2 regions of the Aquimarina sp. TRL1 genome follow, and region 1 is predicted to be linked to the other one. Evidence: riboswitches for the same ligand, from Rfam matches in the RefSeq annotation. Region 1 holds a riboswitch; the other holds the start of a gene.
The links. Region 1 has a riboswitch for cobalamin ahead of HN014_RS19860 (TonB-dependent receptor). Riboswitches for the same ligand answer to the same signal wherever they lie in the genome.

Region 1 (7,651 bases):
CGTATTGTGCCTGCTATAATAGTAAGCATCATATTCGGTTAACAAAGAAATATCCTCAATTTTATTTTTTAGAGAAAAGAGTTGAATAATAGCAGCAAAATTCTCTTTGGTATACGAGAAATCAGTAGTATTCAAGAAAGATGTATGTGTATTGGAAGCTGTAATAAAATGAGTTAGTATGTCCCCCTGAAATTTAGAAAATACAATTTCTCTAGCGGTATTTACTTTGGAGGATTGACCAAAAAGTTGCCAAGTGATATCTTCAAAGTCTGTTAGTACGAATGGGTGTTTTTTCCATAATTGTTGCTCTGTTTTAGAAAGAGAGGTACTGGGAGTCCAATTTAAGGGAGTCATGCTCATCATTCCGCTAAATGTCCATGTACAAACAAACACTCCAAAAATAAGCCCGAAATAATAATGTAGGTTATACCATTTGTTTTTGAAACGTTGGAATCGTTTTTTAGGCTTTTTTTTGTATCGGATAATTCCGGTATACATCCCGGAAATGGTCATGATAAGTCCAAAAAAAGCTAACCAGGTTACCAATTGATACCATAAGGTATTGTGCACTCTTAGATCTCTGAAATAAATCCAATGAGGGATGGCTCCTAACCACGTCCAGAAACGTTCTTTATGAGTTGTTTTTTGTAGTAATTCACCCGTTAGAGAAGATACATACACATGCGTTTTTGAAGGATCTTCAAAGGTAATTTTATAAATAGGCAGATGTGACAGGAAATGAGTCCTTGGAATCCATTGATCCAGTTCTGTCAAGGAAGTAATTTCAGATACAGCAGTTATTTGTGTGGCAGCTGTTGCTATATCTAACGCCCTTTTAGATGAGATGTCTAGGAGGGCTCCAGTGTCCGCATATCTGGAAATTGTTTTTCCGGTTGTTGTTTTTAGGTGAAAAACCGGACGATGTAATTGTTGCTGTAATCGCAGTGAAGTGATTTCCTGTACACTGTCTTTTTGAAAAATATGAAACGGAGATAGTAGTGTTCCTGTAATTCCTTTCTCTTGTAAGGAAATCCGTTCTTTTCCTGATAGTTTAGGAAAGCTTTGATACATCATAACAAAGCCTGATAAAAACCAGCAAAGAAATAAAACACAAAAAAAAGAACCTAACCAGTGGTGTATATTGATGATCAGTTTTTTCATTACATAGGAGTTTGTTTATGAAGAGAAAGTTATGCTCTTCCTTAAAATACAAAGACCAGTATTATTGCGATATACTGGTCTTTGATGTTATTTATTCTAAAAAGAATACGATAAACTTATCTTATAGTTGCGTTCCTGCCCCACAAAGTATTGATTGGCATATATAGCATCTGTAAAATATAATTCATCTGTGATATTATTGAGATTAAAAGCGATTCGTGCATTCTTTATTTCATAAAAAAGAGTCCCGTCTAATGTAGTATATGCGGGTAATTCATAGGTGTTATCTGAATTGGTGTAATTAGCAGAAGTATGGTTCATCCCGAATCCAATTCCCAATCCTTTGAATTTTGTAGTAGGTAATTTATAACTTACCCAGGCATTGGCGAGATGTTTTGGAGCAAAAGGAAGTTGATTTCCCTCTGGGGTGGTTTGCAATTCCCTATTATAATCACTGATAGACGCATCAGCAAATGCATATCCCGCTTTAATAAATAATCCATTAATAGGATGAGCTTGAATATCGAATTCTATCCCTTTAGAGTCCGCTTCACCAATCTGTCTGTAATCTTCAACACTTGTTTTTTCTACAATATTGTTTTTTAGCATGTAAAAGGCAGAGAAAGTGGCAGCAAGTACTTTGTTTTGATATTTAATTCCGGCTTCTGTCTGATATCCGGTTTCAGGATCAAAAACTTGTCCATTAGGAGCGATTCTTCGGGTTGGCTTAAAATAATCAGAATAAGAAGAGAATATACTAATATGTTTGGTTGGCTGATAAACTAATCCGGAACGAAGTGTAAAAGCAGTCGAAGGAATTTTTGTTTTTTCACCGTATTCCAAAACGTTTCTGTTATTATCGATTTCATCTCGGTAGTAGGTACCATTAAAAATGTCATACCTCATACCGATCATTACTTTTACCTTGGGAAGTAGGTGGATTAAATCCTGAATAAAGAAAGAATTGACAAATTCTTCTTTGACATCTACTCTTTTGTCTACAGCTTCAATATGTCCCTGGTTTAATATAGGGTTTTGAACTGCAATCGTGCTAAAAGTTCCTTCTCCGATAACCTCACCTCTAAATGTTTTTCGATCCAGATAACTAAGGCTATACCCAGCAACTGAGGTATGAGATATTTTTCCTGTTTTGAATGTATATGAAAGGTCTAGTTGATTTTGTAGTGTTTTGGTCGTATGATTAAAATAGAAAGGAAATGCTCTGGTGATAGAGTCTTTGGTCTCGTTTACTTCTAAAAATTCTGTCGAAAGATAATCAATATCATCGTCAGAATAAGAGAGGTGATTCGAAAGCTTTAGATCATCTGAAAAAGTGTGTGTGTATTTTAATTGATAATCAAAACGCTTGTGTCTCAGATAATCCTGAGGATCATTGTATCGGGTTTCAGGATCCATTCCTTTTATAAGAGATCCGTCTTCATCGACAGGAATTCCCGTATCGGTGTCATAAACATCATTATTTGCCTGAATATAAAATTCAAAAGCATCTTTTTGAGTAGGAGAGAACTCTAGCATAAGAGCCCCGTTATTGGTTTCTACTCCATAATCTCTCCAGCCATTTGTTCGGGTAATTCCAAAATCAGCTCTGTACTTTAATGTTTCACTAATCGGACCTCCAATACCAAAAGAAGCGTTATAGGTATCAAAACTTCCGTATGTAGCTGTAACATTTCCGGTTTGTTGATCCGTAGGTCTTTTTCGTACCAGATTAATGATTCCTCCTAGAGCAGAGTGTCCGTATAAGACTCCTGCGGGTCCTTTTAGTACTTCTATATAATCTACATTTGCCAAATTGGTAGAAGGGGCACTGGTAGATAGGTTATGACGTTCATCCCGTACTCCGTCAATTAATAAAACAAAGTTGTTAAACCCTCTTATTCTAAAAGTTTGAAATCCTCCGTACCGGTTGATTGGTCTAACTCCTGTCACACTTTTGACAGCATCTCCTAAATCGGTAACATTACGTTGTTCCATTACTTTAGGAGAGAGGGTATTAATTACGATAGGGTTGTCTAAGTTTTCAATATTTAATTTTCCGACTTTAGGGCGATTGTGTCGGTTTGTTGAATGACCAATTACTACCTGAGATAGAGAGGTTACACTTTTTTGTAAACTGATATTAAGTGTTTTTGAAGCAGATGAAATATTTGTTTGTAGTGTTTTATCCTCATAGCCAATAGCTGTAATTACTAATGAGATTTCTCCCGTAGGAACGGTGATCGAATAATAACCTTGTTGATTTGTAGCAGTACCTTTTTGAGCATTTAAAATACTGATAGAAACATTAGGGATTCCTTTAGACGAATCCACATCGGTAATCATTCCTTTTAGTGTTGCATTTTGTTGGGCATAGCCAATGAGGTGTAACAAGATCAATGCACCACATAACATAATTTTTTTCATTATTAAAAATTAAAGTTAGGTGGGAAAAGTTGTAGAAATAATAAGACTACCTATTTCTCTATTCATAGGAGCTTTGTTATATCTAACCCTTTACCCGAGAGTTAATACTGTTATGATGAGATATGGCAGGTCTCCTGACTTTACACTTTAGCTATCACCTTCCCATATTTAAATACAGTGGTTATATCGATAGTAATTTTTAGCATGTATTACAGTTGCGGGAACAGTTTTGGATTTGCACCAAATTCCCTTTTAATTTTTACTAAAGCGAAATATTTTTCACTTTATGTGTAAAAAACCATAAATCGGCTGCGAATATACTCGTTTTGTTTATATGAGCGAGAGGATAATCTCTTTTCTTTTTGTTAATGTAGTTTTAGGAAGTGTTTCTATATTGAAAGACAGGTTTTTATAAGTTTTGATAAGATGCTCATGTATTCGCATTGCTTCCTTGAAAGTTTGTGGACGTTGCGGATCATTTACATAAATTTCTTTCCAAGGAGGAAGTAGAAATACCGTATTTTTATAATATTTCTTATAAGGAAAATGTTGTAGATATCCCGGAATGAAATAAGATTGCGATGTCAGATAGGCGGTCATATCTGCGAGCCCTCTGTCTACAAAAGATATTTCATTAACAGGGGATTTTAATTCTTCTATCGTTTTTTGATAGATCAATTCTGCAAAACCGAGAATATCTCCCCAGGGAGTTTTATTTCCTTTTAGTTTTTGTTGATGCTGTATCACTTTCCGGGATAATTCAGAAAAGCAATGAATTCCTTCTTTCTGTAATTGAAGAAGTAAACTGCTTTTACCGGTACCGGGAGCTCCTGTTATAATATACCTTTTACTCACTAGGTTATAGGAAATAATGTAAACTACAAATTAAAACGACAAAAATAAGGGTTACTTTTTGATTTATGGCCGCTACCTTTTTTATTTCATAATCTTTAATATCTCTAGGATTAGTGCCGATATAGGGTTTATCTACTAATTGTCCGTGATAATAATTTGGTCCTCCAAAACGGCAATCTAATACGGCTGCAAGTGCTGCTTCAGGGTACCCTGCATTCGGACTGGAATGTTGTTTCCCATAGGTAATTACAAATGGAAGTTTATGTAGTTTAAACGACACCAGAAGAATTAAAAAAGCTGTTATCCTAGCGGGGATATAATTAACGACATCATCTGTATAGGCTGCAAATTTTCCAAACAAAAAATAACGTTCATTTTTATAACCAATCATGGAGTCCAGCGTATTGATCATTTTATAAGTCATGGCTCCGGGGATTCCCAAAATAGCATAGTAAAATAAAGGGGCAATAACTCCATCACTTAGGTTTTCGGACAAAGTCTCAAAAACGGCAGTTTTTATTTCTTGTGGAGAAAGTTTATCGGTTTGTCGACCAACAATCCATGAGAGTCGTTTTCGCCCTTCTTCCAGACTAGAAGCCAGTGCTCTGAAAACAGCCTTTCCTTCCTGAATCAAGCTCATATTGGCAATACTGTAGAAAACAAAAACCGCAATAAATGGATACTGTAATATCGGATAAGTACTCAAAAAAGATGCTGTAAAGAAAAAGAAAGCAAATACTCCGGTTGATAAGGTTATGGTAAGGAACATTCCTTTGAAAAAACGTGCCGGAGCGGTATTCAGGTTACGTTCTGCTTTATAGATCAAGGTTCCAAAGGTACGAATGGGGTGAGGAAGCCACCTGGGATCTCCTAATAATAAATCTAAGAGGTATCCGGCTATCAAGGGAATTATGAGGTATAACTTATCCACTGTCGTAATGCGTTAATGAGTAGTTGATTTTTGGAGGTATCCTGACTGGCAACTCTAAAATAGTGAGCATCCAATCCTTTAAAATTAGAAGCATCTCGTATAAGAATCTGATGCTTAAAAATTAAATATTCCTTTAGCGCTTTTACCTGCGGGGTATTCATCTTTACTAAAAAATAATTAGTTGAGGAAGGGTGTACAGAGAAACCATTGAGTTGCTGTATTTGCCTTTGTAAATCAAGACAGTTATCTAGTACATCAGATATGGGAGGGTACAAAGTATTGTAATTTGCATAGATGTACTTTCCTGCTTCAATTGCAATAGTATTGACGCTCCATGGCATTTTAACTTGTTCTATCTTGTTTTTTAAAGAAGAGGAACTAAGTAAATACCCTAATCGGATTCCTGGGATAGAGAATACCTTGGTCAAGGAGCGTACAATAATCAGATTATCATATTTTTCTATTAGCGATATACATGATTGTATAGATAGTGAAAAATCGATATAGGCTTCGTCAATGACGAAAGTAGTGGCAGGGTATTTTTCGAGAAGGGTTGCAATTTCTGCCGGAGTATTGCTATATCCGTCTGGATTATTAGGATTGCAGATGAAAGCAATTTCTTCATTGAAACTTTCCTGAAGAATAGCAGATCTTAGATAATGGCGTACGGTTACTTTATTTGCCTGGCATGCATCCTCATACTCAGAAAAAGTAGGGAATAGTATTGCAGCATGCATTCCGGAAAAAGCATTAGCTATCAGGTAAAATGCTTCTGTTGCTCCATTAGTAATGAGTACCTGGTCAGAAGCAACCTCATGGTGCTTTGCGATTATAGTTGCTAACTCATCTGCTCCTGGAGAAGGATAGTTTCCTATAGACGGAAGTTGAAGCGAGAGATAAGTTAATAAAGCTTTGGAGGTTCCAGCATGCCATACATTAGAACTAAAGTTTGCTTTAAAATTTATATTGTAACGATATCGGTCGTCCCCGTGCCCATAAATCATATCTCTACTTGCATTTCTTTTATAATATGATCAATATCCATTGTTTTCTCTAGTAAATCAGCTAATTTATCATAATTTTCCTGCTTGTATTCTTCATAATCAAATGCTACTTTTTCTTGAGAAAAATCCTGTAGTAGATCATCGATCACAATTTGGTTGTCCAAAATTCCATGAATGTATGTCCCCCAGCAATTATCTAGAATCACTCCTTCATGGGTTTGGTTGAGTTGGTTTAGAAAAGGAATACCTTTATCTGTAGTCGTATTTCCCATATGAATTTCATATCCTTTACAGGCTTCTTTATATTGTTTGAATGTAAACTCACATTGGGTCGTTACTTTTTCTCTGGTCAGCACTGTTTGGATAGGAAGTATTCCGAGACCGGGTATTGTTTTGATGCTACTCTCTACATGGTACGGATCTGTAATTACTGTTCCAAGCATCTGATATCCTCCACAAATCCCAATAATTTTTTTCCCGTTTTCATGTGCGAAAAGAATTTCTTTAGCCAGTGTTTTGTCTCGCATAAATTGTAAATCTCTGATCGTGTTCTTACTACCAGGAATAATGATAATATCTGCATTTTTAATCCCTTCAGGGGAGTCTGTATAATACAAATGTGTTCTGGGATCTTTCTCCAATACATTAAAATCTGTATAATTAGAAAGATAAGGAAGCAGCACAACCGCTATATTAATGGTTCCGTCTTTTGCCGTGGTATTTTTTTGAAGTAACCCTACAGAGTCCTCCTCTTCTATATAGATATCACTGGCATAGGGAACGATTCCGATAACGGGGATTCCTGTTAGTTTTTGAAGTATTTGTTTCCCTTCTTCGAAGAGTGAAATATCTCCTCTGAATTTATTGATTACAATACCTTTAACCAATTCTTTTTCCCAGGGTTCTAATAAAGCAATACTACCATATACACTGGCAAAAACACCTCCTTTGTCAATATCAGCAACCAGATATACATTGGCATTAGCCGCTTTGGCCATCCTCATATTCACAATATCCCTGTTTTTTAGGTTTAATTCACTAATGCTTCCAGCCCCTTCTAATACAATAGGAGAGTACATTTTTGCTAAGGATAGAAAAGCTGTCGTAGCTTCTGAGAATAATTGTTCTTTGTTATTGCCTAAAAAATACTCTTTAATGGTCTGATCTCCGATTGGTTTTCCATGCAGTACTACCTGTGAGGTATTAGAACCAGATGGTTTTAGTAATACGGGATTCATATTAGTAGAGCAAGGGATACCACAAGCTTCTGCCTGTA
Region 2 (7,651 bases), 1.0 Mb from region 1:
TAATCAGAATCGCCATGGTATCTCTTACTTTATTAGAGATAGCAATTACCGATAATAAAACGAGAATACTTCCTATACTGGAAGCTAGAATTGTACTCCATTTAGAAACAAAGAAAGTAATTGTTGCAATCCCGGAAAGGTGAATACCCAATACCAGTATGGCAACACCTAAGCTAGCTCCTGAGCTCAGTCCTAATACATAAGGACCAGCTAGAGGGTTCCTGAAGAGTGTCTGCATCAGAAGTCCGGAAACTCCCAGACCACTTCCGACAATAACCGCAGTAAATGCTTTGGGTAGTCGATATGAAATAATAATATGTCTCCAGGATTCTTTTTCGATGGTTCCACCAAGCAAACTTTGTAATGTATCTTCCCATGGGATCACTGAAGAACCTAGACTAATATTAGTAATAAAACACAATATAGCTACTACAGAAATAATAGTAAATGCGAGACGATATGATGTATTTGGGGTCAATTGTCAAGTTTTTTAAAGAAAGTTAATTCATAATTTTCTAATAACTGAGGATGCGCAATTTTTATTAAATCTTTTAGTATTAAATCTGGTTGTAAAGACCCTAGTTCATAAAAAATGGTACCTCCTGTTTTTCCTTTGATTAAGGAAGATGAATATACGGATTCATTTTTAAATGCATGAAAAAGAGTGTATTTATCGTTTTTATGTGATAAATCTGTAAGTGTAGGAGCATGAAGAGGACCTACCCATATATCAGCATTCATTCCTTTTTCAAGTGCAGTTTCAAAACTCAATTGCAGGCTTCCGGATGTAGAATCATCAGCCCAGATATAGGTAGTATTTGCATCTTTTAGGAGTTGTGCTTTATAACTATTTCCTCCAGGAGCGTACCATATGTCTTTATACATACTGCCATAAAGAACAAAAGGGCTATTGGTTGCTTGTGCTGCCTTTTTTTTTGCCAAGAGGTATTCTTTTTTGATGTTCTCGAAAATGAGAGAAGCTTCATTTTCTTTATCGAGGAAAGCAGCTATAAATTTAATCCATTCTGATCTTCCTAAAGGGTGTTGCTCCATCCAGGAACCATTATAGATAACAGGGATTCCTAAAGTTTCTAATAGATCATATGCTTTTGTATCTCCTGTAGCGGAAAATCCGATAATAAGATCAGGAGATAATTCCATTGCGAGTTCGGTATTGATAGCACTCTCATTGCCAATATCGGATATTTTTTTTTCTTCAATTCGCATTCTGGTTTTAGGAGAAGAGATATAATCCGTATGAGGAAAACCAACTATTTTGTCTTCTGAACTCAAAGCCTCTATTTTAGGGATGTCAGTAGTTGAGGTTGCAATGAGACGTTCAACAGGTACTGGGATAAAAATAGCATTTGGGTTATTATGTACTGGTTTTTTTTGGTTTTTGGGATATGTAATGTAGGTATAGGTAGCTGTAGTACCGGGCCAGGGAGAAGAAACGGTAATTTCCTGATATGTTTTGGTTTTCTTAATAGAAAATCCCTGTGCATATTCGATAGTTACTTCTGACACTATTGGTGTTTCAGAAGAAGTGTCTGCTGTATCAGGTGTCTTTTTTTTGCAGGAAAGTACAGTAAGACATATGATTAGATATAAGGAGGTTTTGAAGGTTTTATAACTGAATAACATCTCCATAAGCTATTTTTATGTTGAAAGAATCTTTTAGCGATATATTTTGTAAATAAGAGAGTAAAGCTCGTAAACTACCTGCATGTGATACGATAATTATTTTTTGTGAGCTGGAATGGGGGAGGGATTGATAGAAAGAAACCACTCGTTTCTGTAGCGCTATGTAGGATTCGCCATTTGGTACCGGAGTTGTCACAAAATCATCCATCCACGGTTTTAACTCTTTTTGATCTATGGCGTCCCATGATTGTAATTCCCAATCCCCAAAATTTAATTCTTTTAACCGTTCATCATATACAACTGGTTTCTGGAATGTTTCTGCTAATAGTTTACAGCGAAGTAATGGACTGGAATATACAGTTGTGATTTCAGATAAGGGAAGTTGACGGTGTATATTTTCTTTCTCCTGGTCGAAAGTATCAACAACTCCTATATCACTCTGTCCATAGCATATTCCTTTTGCTATATCAGGGGTAGTATGTCTAATTACATAAATTTCCATATGCTGATTATTGTTAGGTAATATATAACCTCACTTACTTGCTGCACAGCTCCGGCACAATCACCTGTTTGACCTCCAATCCATTTTTTGAATTTTTTAGCGAGGTACATTTTAGAAATGTACATAGTCAATATACTGATGAAAAGCCATAAATTTTGAAATAAAAATAATGGGAAAATTCCTATAAATCCATTGATTAATAGAGAAGAAGTACTTATATCAGTAGCGGTAGTTTTTACTTTACTACTCTCTTCTTCTCTGGCATAAGGGAGAGTATAGATAAGTGTAGTAGCAATAAACCGGCTGAGCATATGCCCACTAACCAATACCAGTGGGATATATGCGATATCAATAGCGTGTAAGGCATAAAACTTAAGTGCTAAAATAGAGACAATTCCGATGCTTCCATATGTACCTATTCGGGAATCTTTCATGATTTCCAGAATTTTCTTTTTATTCCATCCACCTCCCAAGCCATCACATACATCGGCAAAACCGTCTTCATGAAATGCTCCTGTACTGTAGATTGATGTAATCATAGCTAGTATGATAGAGATTTCTTTTGAAAAAACAAAAGAAGAAGCATAGAAAACGGCAGCACTTAATCCTCCGATAATTCCCCCGATTAATGAGAAGTATCGGATGCTTTTTTTCTGATATTCCTTTTGATGATGTACCCAGGAAGGGCAAGGGATTCTTGTAAAAAACATAATAGCAGTTAGAAAAATATGAATCTCCTTTTTTATCATTTTTTAGGGATACGTTATAAGGAAATAAAAATAGTAAGTTTTAATTACAAGAAAAATTTCCAGAAAGGAACAAAAGTAATTATTAATAAGAATATCCCCATTACAATTCCTAGATAACTGTATTTGTATTGTTGTTTATAAGAAATAATGCCCATATACAGACTGAGAAGACCCATAGAAAAAGTGAGGATTTTATAGACATTATAAAAGATCGTGACAAGAGGAGGAGACTCAGGAGCTGTACTTTCTGTCGTAGCAGCTTGGTACGTTTCGTAGTTTACATAATGTATAAGATAAAAACCACAACAAGCTATTAAAACAGAAAGTACTCCTCTTGTCATTTATTATTGTTTTATCGTTTTACCACTTCATCACTGACAGCAGCATCTTCAAAACTAGCCATTTGGTTTAAAAATGAAACGGCAGATTGAATGATTGGTAAAGCAATTGCAGCCCCGGTTCCTTCTCCCAGGCGTAAACCAAGATTAAGAAGGGGGACCTTATCTAAAAACCGAAGCATTTTCTGATGTCCTTGCTCCCCGGAGTTATGGGCGAATATACAGTAATCAATTACTTTGGAGTGAATAGCCTGTGCAGCTAATAGTGCAGCAGTAACAATAAAACCATCAATGATGATTGTCATTTTTAACTGTGCTGCTTCTAAAATAGCACCTGTAATCATAGCAATTTCAAAACCGCCAAATGTGGCTAATGCTTCCATGGCGGATTTAGGGCTATAACTGTTATATACTTTAGAAAGAATATTAATTTTATTTAGGATGGCGGCTTCTTGCAATCCGGTTCCGGCACCGATACAATCTTCGATTGGAATTCCGGTATAATATGCCATTAATAAAGAAGCAGCAGATGTATTCCCAATACCCATTTCTCCAAAAGCAATAGTATTACAATCATTTGATTGATGCTCTTTGACGATGGTACTTCCTCTTTCGATGGCAGCATGTAATTGTTGAGGAGTCATAGCAGGTTGTTCCTGATAATTTTTGGTACCAAAATCAATTTTAGCATCGATAAGACCTTCCACATCCTTAAAATCAAAGTTTACTCCTGCATCCACAATACTTAAATTCATAGTATTCAGATTGCAGAAGGTGTTAATTGCAGCTCCTCCTTGTAGAAAGTTAAAAACCATTTGAGAAGTAACTTCTTGTGGGAATGGATTTACTTCTCCTTTGGCAGCAATGCCGTGATCTCCAGCAAAGACAATCATGGTTGGGTTTTGGATCGATGGTTCGAGTGTGTTTTGGATTAATCCAATCTGCTTTGCAATACACTCTAATGTTCCTAAAGCTCCTTTTGGTTTTGTTTTGTTGTCAATTTTGTGTTTTAATTTTCCTTCTAATTCATCATTAGAAATAGACGTTATATTAAAATTCATTTGTGGGGTTATGTTTAATGTAATTCAAATATAATATTCGTTTTTCAGAGTTTCTGTATTTTTCTTATGTATTAGAAAAACTTTTTATTGTTACGGGAATACCGGAAATCATTAAAATAGCCTTGTCTGATTTTTTTGCTATGTATTGGTTCATCCATCCCTGGAGTTCGGTGAATTGCCTTCCTACTTTCGTACTGGCATGAACTCCCATTCCTATTTCATTAGAAATAATAATAATAGTTGCATCTATAGCTATAAGTCTGTCGAATTCCTTTTTTGCTTCTTCCAGTGCTTTTTCCACATCATTATCCAGATCGACGAAAAAGTTCGTCAGCCATAATGTTACACAATCAATAACTACGACACTTTTTTCGACAATAACGGAAGCAATTTTTTTCTCTTCTTCGATAGAAGTCCATCGGTCATCTCTTTCTTTTTTATGCCTGTCGATACGTTGTTGATGATTTTGATCCCAGACTCTGGATGTAGCAAGATAGTAAGGTGATTCGGAGAGCTCTAGAGCAAGGTTTAGGGCATAATTGCTTTTTCCTGATCGTTCTCCTCCTGTTATATAGTACAACATTGAATATTGTTTTAGTGCTATACAAATCTATTAAGATTTATTAGTCTTTTTAAAAAATAGATGAGAATTTCGTAAAAAAATACTTTTTTTTAGGAGTTTAATTGCGAAAAACATGATACATTTGCTGCGATTTTTTTGGTTTTTTAATACAATACTAAGTATTAAAAATTAAAAGGGAATCAGGTGATTTGATTTTTAACATATCAATATTCCTGAGCTGTTCCCGCAACTGTAAACTCAGCCATCTATACAATTAAGTTATAGGGTACTTATTATTATAACTGCATAACCACTGTTAGGAATTTTCTTAATGGGAAGGAAAATAATAAGATGTAAGCCAGGAGACCTGCCAGAATTCATTTGTAAAGTCAAACTTTCGGGATAAAAGTTTGGGTATGGGTAAACTACATACTTTTTTTCCCTTTTTATTAATTTATGTATGAATACATTAAAAAAGAAAGCGTTTTATAGCATTGCATTGTGCGTGCTGGGAACTAGTGTTGTAATCTCTCAAGAGAGCGGAGAAGAAAAAGTAACAACACTAGATGAGGTGGTTATTTCTGATTCTAAATTTAAACTGAAGCGAATCCACAGTGGTAAGGTAATTACTAAAATTAGTAGTAAGGAGCTGGAAAACAGTAAAGGGCAATCAGTAGCAACAGTTCTAAATAGAGTGGCAGGAGTAGAGATTAATGGAAACAGAAGTGCAGGAGGAAGAGTGTTGGGATATTATATCCGGGGAGGAAGAAACAGACAGGTGATTGTAAGAATAGATGGTGTTACAGTTAGTGACCCTTCTACGATTTCGGGAGAATTTGATTTGAGATTGTTATCGACACAATCAATTAAAGAGATCGAAATTCTCAAGGGAGCTTCTAGTACTCTGTATGGATCGGGAGCTGCCACTGCAGTAATTAATATTACAACAAAATCAGCTTCTAAAAAATCGATAAGCGTTAATTTTGATTCCAGTATAGGGACAAACCAATCTCAGGAAGATCAGGAATATGATGTGGCAGAGTTTATTAATCGGGCTTCTGTTAATGGAATTGTGGGTAAGGTGTCGTATATAGCGAGTTTTAGCAACCGATTTTCTGATGGAATTTCGGCAGCAGAGAAGTTACCGGAGGATACTTCTGAGAGTACATTTGATAAAGATGCGTACTCTCGGTTTAATGTCGCAAGTAAAATAGGGTATCAATGGAATGACCGGTTTAAATTCCATGTTTTTGGAAATCTAGATCAGTTTAAGAATGCCTATGATGCAGGAGGAGGAGCAGATGCTGCGAATAACTCTTTTAGTCGTCAATTACGAGGAGGAAGTCATTGGGAATATCAGTATGCTAATGGAAATATAGTAGCAGAAAGTAACTACTCATTATTTAGACGAAGTTTTGCGTCAGGTTCCGGATATCGAATTTCTGATAGTCGTTCCTTTACCTTTGATGTGTATAATAAATATACTTTTGCCGATGACCTTCATACGGTTTTGGGAATCAACGGAGCCAATAACGATTATGAAGCGTTTCAGGGAGCTAATGAATTTTCTGAATTAACACAGATAATCAATGATGAAGCAGCTGATTTTGATATTTTAGATCCGTATGTAAATCTGGTATATACTTCTCCTTTTGGGATGACAATTAATGCAGGAGCTAGGTTAAATATTCATAGTGAATATGGAACACACCTGGTATATAGTATAAATCCTTCATATGCATATGCTATCGGAGAAGAAAATACAATAAAGGCACTGGCTTCTTATAGTACAGCTTATATTACACCTACTTTATTTCAGTTATTTTCTCCTTCTTATGGAAACAGGGAACTAAAACCGGAAGAGAATAATACAATAGAAGCAGGTTTAGAATGGGCTAAAAAGAAAAATATGCGTGTTAGTGTCGTTTATTTTAATAGAAAAGAGAAAGAATTTGTAGATTTTGTAGATACTGGGAATTTTGTGTTTCAATATCAAAATGTGGCAGATTCTTTTAATACGCAAGGAGTAGAAGTAGAAGTATTGACCAGAATACTGAAGGATCAGCTGACAATGACTGGGAATTTTACTTATACAGATCTGGATGACGAAATTTCTCAAACCAGAATTCCTGAAATAAAGTTTAATGTTGGTGTTGGATATCAAATAAGCCCTAAGACATATTCTAATATAAGTTATCAGTTTAATGGAAGAAGAGAAGATAACTTTTTTAACCTGGCAACTTTTGCTTCGGAACCTAGGACATTGTCTTCTTATGGAGTTTTAGATGCTGCTATAAATCATCAGTTACTGGATGTAATGACAGTCTATGCTTCTGTTGATAATATATTAAATGAAGAATATCAGGAGATTTATGGATTTAGTACGCTGGGACGAAATGTGCGAATAGGAATGAATCTCAAATTTTAATATATATAGCTGAATACTCCTGTTAACGACGTAAGAGTTATTATAGAAAAAGCCTGCAATTGCAGGCTTTTTCTATAATGGTGTATGACGTTTTATTTTATTCATTGATAAAATTAAGGTCAACATCTTCTTTGTACATTCTCTGATAAGAAGAGGTAAACATTTTAGTTTCTCCAATTGTAGAGAAATGTATTGCGTTTTGTTTAGCAGAGTTCGCAGGGACAGTACCATTAGTGATATGATCTAATGCACTTTTTAAGAAAGGCTCATTAACGTCTCCTAAAATTCCTAAATTAGCTAGACTCTCCGAAAATTCAAAATCAGGAGTAAGCCCGTTATCATAATCTGTAACTCCATTTTTATTAGC

Region 2: it holds a riboswitch for cobalamin, as region 1 does, so the genes downstream of both, HN014_RS15635 (TonB-dependent siderophore receptor) here and HN014_RS19860 (TonB-dependent receptor) in region 1, are expected to answer to the same signal.

The regions. Positions count from the first base shown of each region.
Region 1 is NZ_CP053590.1:4,809,020-4,816,670, reverse strand. It holds gene HN014_RS19865 (PepSY-associated TM helix domain-containing protein) at 1-1,161, opposite strand, end outside; gene HN014_RS19860 (TonB-dependent receptor) at 1,258-3,585, opposite strand; cobalamin riboswitch at 3,692-3,903, opposite strand; gene HN014_RS19855 (AAA family ATPase) at 3,916-4,440, opposite strand; gene cbiB (adenosylcobinamide-phosphate synthase CbiB) at 4,445-5,371, opposite strand; gene HN014_RS19845 (aminotransferase class I/II-fold pyridoxal phosphate-dependent enzyme) at 5,350-6,375, opposite strand; gene HN014_RS19840 (cobyric acid synthase) at 6,372-7,651, opposite strand, start outside.
Region 2 is NZ_CP053590.1:3,791,373-3,799,023, forward strand. It holds gene HN014_RS15600 (iron ABC transporter permease) at 1-478, opposite strand, end outside; gene HN014_RS15605 (ABC transporter substrate-binding protein) at 475-1,650, opposite strand; gene cobC (alpha-ribazole phosphatase) at 1,628-2,146, opposite strand; gene HN014_RS15615 (adenosylcobinamide-GDP ribazoletransferase) at 2,131-2,895, opposite strand; gene HN014_RS15620 (hypothetical protein) at 2,940-3,236, opposite strand; gene cobT (nicotinate-nucleotide--dimethylbenzimidazole phosphoribosyltransferase) at 3,248-4,294, opposite strand; gene HN014_RS15630 (bifunctional adenosylcobinamide kinase/adenosylcobinamide-phosphate guanylyltransferase) at 4,359-4,877, opposite strand; cobalamin riboswitch at 4,997-5,246, shown strand; gene HN014_RS15635 (TonB-dependent siderophore receptor) at 5,317-7,284, shown strand; gene HN014_RS15640 (S41 family peptidase) at 7,382-7,651, opposite strand, start outside.